Regions from separate parts of the Psychrobacillus sp. PGGUH221 genome, predicted to be linked through region 1. Evidence: riboswitches for the same ligand, from Rfam matches in the RefSeq annotation. Region 1 holds a riboswitch; the other holds the start of a gene.
What was found. A riboswitch is a leader RNA that binds a small molecule or an ion and turns the genes downstream of it on or off. The one in region 1 is predicted to bind S-adenosylmethionine.
Positions count from the first base shown of each region.

Region 1 (3,195 bases):
CGGAATGCATCTTGACCAGAAATATCATTATATGGATCTGCTTCAGCATAGCCTAGAGCTTGCGCTTCTTGTAGAGCATCATCGAACTGACATTCATTTAAACGCATTTGTGTCAAAATATAGTTAGATGTTCCATTTAAAATACCTTGAATTTTCTTTACTGAGTTCACTTGTAGTAAATTTTTAAGTGTTTTAATTACTGGAACGCCACCAGCTGTTGTAGCTTCATATCCGATAAATACGCCTCGTGACTTAGCACGTTCATGAAGTTGAATACTATATTTAGAGAACATCACTTTATTCGCCGTTATCACATGACATCCCTTATCAATCGCTCTACATAAATAGCTATAAGCTGGTTCCTCGTTCACAATCGCTTCAAACACTACTTGAAGACCTGGAATATTAATAATATCCTCGAAATCGTCTGTTACTAGAATACCAGGCGTTTCAGGTCTTTCTTTTGCCAAATTATTAATTAAAATCGCACTAATTTCAATATCTAAGCCTAATGATTTTTTTAATTCTTCTCTTTTTTCATTCACAATGTGATAAATTCCTTGGCCGACTGTTCCGAAACCTAGAATTGCTGCTTTTATTTTTGCCATACTTTCTCCTCCAAATGAATTTGCACAATTGAGCTTCCACATTCATATTTAATAAAATCTCTTTCGTAAAATTACGATTGACTATTTTACATATTGTAGACTATTTTAGCCCAATTAACAACAAAATTCTATCTAGAGAGGACATTTGTTTTTCCTACAAGTACTTTATCAAGTGCATTTTGTAAATCCTCTACTGCCTCTAGACCAACAGACAAGCGGATTAAGTCCTCGGTAACACCTGATTTCACTAAGTCTTCAGGAGTTAATTGTTGATGAGTCGTAGAAGCAGGATGAATAATTAATGATTTCGCATCTCCTACGTTTGCTACATGCGACCAAATTTCAATATTATCTATAATATGTCTACCCGCTTCTTTTCCACCCTTTACGCCAAAAGTTAAGATAGAGCCGAAGCCATTGTGTAAATATTTATGTGCAAGTTCATGGGAAGGATGATTTTCCAGGCCTAAATAATTTACCCATTCTACCCCTTCATGGTTTGATAAATAATCTGCAATTTTTAGTGCATTTTCGTTGTGCTTTGGCACACGAAGATGAAGGGTTTCTAAACCTTGTAAAAAAGAAAATGCTGCTTCAGGGCTTAACGAAGGCCCAAAATCTCGAAGCAATTGAACACGTAGTTTTATGGCAAACGCTACGTTCGGAACATCAATACCGTATCGTAGTCCGTGATAGGTTACATCTGGTTCAGTAAAACCAGGGAATTTCTCGGAATTCCAGTCAAAGTTACCACCATCTACAACTACTCCCCCAATTGTTGTTCCATGACCGCCAATCCATTTAGTAGCTGAATGGATAACTATGTGAGCACCGTGTTTAATCGGGTTAGCACCATAAGGGCTTGCAAATGTATTATCTACCAACAATGGAACACCGACTTCATTTGCAATTGCTGAAACTTTCTCCACGTCTAGCACATTCAAGCTCGGATTTCCAATAATTTCAGCAAAGATCCCTTTTGTTTTATCCGTTACTGCTGCTCGAAAATTCTCTGGATCAGTAGAATCTACAAATTTTACGTGAATTCCATAACGAGGCAATGTATGGGCGAATAAATTAAATGTACCACCATATAAGTTTTCCGCTGCAATGATTTCATCGCCTGCTCCCGCAATATTCAAAATGGAAAATGCAATTGCCGCCATACCAGAAGAAAGTGCAACAGCAGCCGTTCCTCCTTCAAGTAGAGCAACGCGTTGTTCAAAAACATCTACAGTAGGATTAGTTATACGTGAATAAATATTGCCAGACTCTTTTAATGCAAATAAATCTTGGGCATGGTTTGTATCACGAAATACAAAAGAAGTTGTTTTGTGAATTGGCACTGCTCGTGAACCTGTAACTGGATCTGGTTGCTGACCACCGTGTAAAAGAAGTGTTTCTGGTTGGAAATTTGTCATTTTGAATTCCTCCTAAATAATAGTTTTAGATGGACGCATATGGAGGCGGGAGAGGATTTTGAGAAATACGAAAGCACTTATGTTTAGCCGGAAAACGTATCGTAAATCGACTAAACAACAAAAACCCCTCTTCTTTAAGAAGAGGGGTGCGGTTTCGCATATTCCTCCTCTTATCTTCCAAATTCGCGTGAATTTGTAGGATTTAGCACCTTTCCAAGTTTAAAACTTGTTGGTTGCCGGGCATCGTAGGGCCTAGTCCCTCCGCCACTCTTGATAAGAGTATTAGATTAGTATTCCATCTTGTTACACAGTATAAGACTCTATTAATCTGTACGTCAAGTACTTTTTATAAAAATTCTGAAACTTCTTTTAGGCTTGTACGTTTAATGTATGGGGGTTACTTTTGGAGGTGTTGTAATGGTAATATGGATTATTTGTATTTTAGTAGTTAGTTATTTAATTGGTTCCATTCATGGTTCAAAGATTGCTCAGTTTTTTAGTGGAATCAATATTAAAGCAGAAGGTCTTAAAAACTCAGGTGCTTCTAATGCAGCTATTGTGCTTGGAATGAAATACGGAATACTTGTAGCTTTCATCGATATAATAAAAGGTGTATTGGTTATTATTGGCACACGATTTTTTATGCAGCAATACGGTACCTTTTCAGCATTGGAACAGGATGCACTTCTTTACTTAGCGGGGGCTGCTGTCATTTTAGGTCACAACTTTCCCATTTTCACCGGATTTAAGGGAGGAAAAGGGACAGCTTCTGTAATCGGCATACTTTTTGCAATTTATTGGCCTTTAGGATTGATCGGACTTTTATTATTAATTGGCACAACTTTTTTAACGGACTATTTATTAATTGGAGTATTTGTTTTTTATTTTGTTTTTTTAGGCGAGGCTATATGGTTTTCAGAAGGATATATACCAATTGCAATTGCAAGCTTTTTATTCGTGATGGCACTCATATTGCATATCGAAAACTTTCGTCGTTTAGCTCGTAAGGAAGAGATGAGAATTTCTACTTTTATAAAAAGAAAAAAACCTTCTTTATAAAGAAATGAGTGAATTGGAATGTCTAAAAAAATGAGGTGGATTGTGCTTATCCCTTTATTTGTTCTCGCTTCCAGCGGAGTTGGATTGTGGATGCTTACTAGCAAATG
Region 1 covers NZ_JAQMHQ010000002.1:289,601-292,795, forward strand. The annotation lists gene PGC35_RS05430 (homoserine dehydrogenase) at 1-608, opposite strand, end outside; gene PGC35_RS05435 (O-acetylhomoserine aminocarboxypropyltransferase/cysteine synthase family protein) at 737-2,029, opposite strand; SAM riboswitch class I at 2,197-2,309, opposite strand; gene PGC35_RS05440 (glycerol-3-phosphate acyltransferase) at 2,447-3,088, shown strand; gene PGC35_RS05445 (YdcF family protein) at 3,107-3,195, shown strand, end outside.

Region 2 (3,195 bases), on a different contig from region 1:
CTTATTTAACTAATTATTTTTGTTTTTTTCTTCTTCCAATGCAGTTAGTGCTAGTTTTTTAATCGTCATATCATCCATCGGAGGGTTATGTAGTCCGGCTCGAACATCACGATAGTAGCGTTGTAATGGATTGGTTCTTTGCAGACTTTTCGCTCCAACTAACCGCATCGCTTTATCAACGATTGTTATAGCAGAGTTTGTCACAATATGCTTTGCAACACTTACTTCATTTGTCAGTAAATGTCTTGTAGCTTCGTTGTCATAGGAAGAAGCTGCTCCATAAATGACAAATCGTGCTTTCGTAAGCTCTAAATCTATCTCGCCAATGAGCTGTTGAACATTTGGTAACTGCGCAATAGGACCATTCAAACTATTTGGAGAATGTGTGTTAGCAAAGTTAACTGCGTAATCGCGAGCTGCTTGTGCAACTCCTAGGTAGGTAGCTGGAATATGGAGTAACCAGCCATTTATTTTCCCTCCGCTCGCAAACTCTGGCAGTTCAACTAGATCTGATTCATGGACAACTACATTATCTAATAGTAAATCGTTGCTACTTGTTCCACGCATCGATACGACATCCCATGTTTCTTCGATGGATACACCGTCTAGACTTCTATTGATTAGGAAGAAACCTACTTTTTCTTTTTCTTCTATCCAAGCAGAGGTTAAAAAATAGGAAAGAACTGGAGAAGCCGTTGTGAAAATTTTCCGACCATTTATTACCCACGTGTCTCCATTTTTTACAGCTGTTGTACCTGGGCGTCCTCCGCGGGTGGGGCTGCCTGTTTGCGCCTCACTTGCAGAACGATTTATTAGTGCACCGTTAATAACCTCATTTGCGAAAAAGTCTAATTTATCTTTTTTCCAAAGACTTTTCTCGTACAACTCACCGACAACACCTAAACTCCAACCCATAGACAAGGCAGTGTTAGCATCATAGCTTGCAAGTGTTTCTTGCAAAAGAACCATGTCATAAACAGAGAATCCTTCTCCTCCTAACTCTAAAGGTAATGTAAGGCTTGCATAACCAATCCCCACTAAGTCCTTTACATTTTCTAAAGGGAAAATGGAAAGTTCATCAATTTCTGCGGACTTACTTTTAAATTTCTCCTCAAATTGATGCAATAGATCAAGCCATTTTTTTTGTTTTTCAGTTTTGATAAATATATTACTCAACAGTGTTCGTCTCCTTTAATAAGTAACGTACTATTCTTATTGTTAAAGTATGAATTAAATGAAAAAAAATCTCTTTTCAAAACGAAAAGAGTTTCATGTATATTATGTACACTTATCTCTCAAGACGTTTCTTGCTGGATGTAGCACCATGCCATAATTAGCGGTTGCTGAAGCATCATAGGGCCAGTCCCTCTGCTTCTCTTGATAAGTAATATGGAGTTGTTGAAATGAGTTTACTACGTTAATTGAGTGAAGTCAATGCTAAATTATACAAAACAGATAGGAATTAATATATTTTGTGAATATTTTATTCAAATTAAACAAAAGATGTTTCTTCATCATTTTATGGGGAACTGTATGTATGTGATGAATTTAATAGAGGAGGAATAAGCTTGGATAAAAAAGTAAATGAGAACAGTAAAAATGAACAATTAGAACAGTTTCGTGTAGATGATAAAGATAAGTCTCTTACTACGAACCATGGATTAAAAGTTTCAGAGGATGAATTTTCTTTAAAAGCAGGCGAACGTGGTCCTACTCTCTTAGAGGATTTTCATTTTCGTGAAAAAATGACCCATTTTGATCATGAACGGATTCCAGAGCGAATTGTTCATGCTCGTGGCTATGCTGCACATGGAGTATTTGAATTATATGAATCCTTACAACCTTATACAAAAGCGAAATTCTTGCAAACACCTGGTGAGAAAACACCGGTTTTTGTAAGGTTTTCGACCGTAGCAGGATCTCGTGGATCGGGTGAGCTTGCTCGTGATGCACGTGGTTTTGCTACTAAGTTTTATACAGAAGAGGGAAATTACGATTTAGTAGGAAACAATATTCCTGTATTTTTTATCCAAGATGCCATTAAGTTTCCTGATTTAATACATGCGTTAAAACCAGAACCGCATAACGAGATTCCACAAGCTGCAACTGCGCATGATACTTTTTGGGACTTCATCGCAAACAATCAAGAGTCAGCTCATATGATTATGTGGGCGATGTCGGATAGAGCCATTCCTCGCAGTTTCCGAATGATGGAAGGGTTTGGCGTAAATACATTCCGATTTGTAAATGAAGAAGGAAAGTCCCATTTTGTAAAATTCCACTGGAAGCCAGTACTAGGTGTTCATTCAGTCGTATGGGACGAAGCACAAAAGATAAATGGGAAAGATCCTGACTTCCATCGTCGTGATTTATATGAGTCAATTGAAAATGGAAACTATCCAGAGTACGAATTTGGCGTACAGTTAATTACGGAGGATGACGAATTTAATTTTGATTTTGATATTCTAGATCCGACAAAGATATGGCCAGAGGAAGAAGTACCTGTAAAAATTATTGGTAAGATGACGTTGAATCGCAATGTAGATAATGTATTTGCAGAGACGGAGCAAGTTGCCTTCCATCCTGGTAATGTAGTTCCTGGGATCGACTTTACAAACGATCCACTTCTACAGGGACGGTTGTTCTCCTATACGGATACACAATTGATAAGACTTGGTGGCCCTAACTTTCATGAGCTACCGATTAACCGTCCAGTCTGCCCATTCCATAATAACCAACGAGATGGATATGGTAGACAAACAATTAATGTAGGAAGAGTGAGCTATCATAAAAACTCGTTAGCAGGAAATACTCCAGCTCCTGTAAGTGAAGCGGATGGTGGATATGCACACTATCAGGAGAAAATTGATGCACGCAAGGTACGTGCCCGAAGTGAAAGCTTTAAAGATCATTTTTCTCAAGCTACTCTGTTTTGGAATAGTATGAGTAGTCCCGAAAGAATTCATATAATAAATGCATTTAGCTTTGAGCTCGGAAAATGTCTAGAAATATCAGTACGTCAACAAGTATTAGAGATGTTGGCAAACGTTGACTTGGAATTGGCTACGAAAGTAGGAGAAAACCTAGGCTTAGTCGTGCAAGGGAGCGATCTTACAAAGAACAGCAAATCATCTCCAGCATTAAGTCAGCTGAATACAATGATGAAACCCGACACACGTAAAATCGCAGTGTTAG
Region 2 covers NZ_JAQMHQ010000005.1:202,076-205,270, reverse strand. The annotation lists gene PGC35_RS10210 (acyl-CoA dehydrogenase family protein) at 10-1,179, opposite strand; SAM riboswitch class I at 1,286-1,387, opposite strand; gene PGC35_RS10205 (catalase) at 1,569-3,195, shown strand, end outside.
Region 2: another riboswitch for S-adenosylmethionine. It lies ahead of PGC35_RS10210 (acyl-CoA dehydrogenase family protein); the one in region 1 lies ahead of PGC35_RS05435 (O-acetylhomoserine aminocarboxypropyltransferase/cysteine synthase family protein).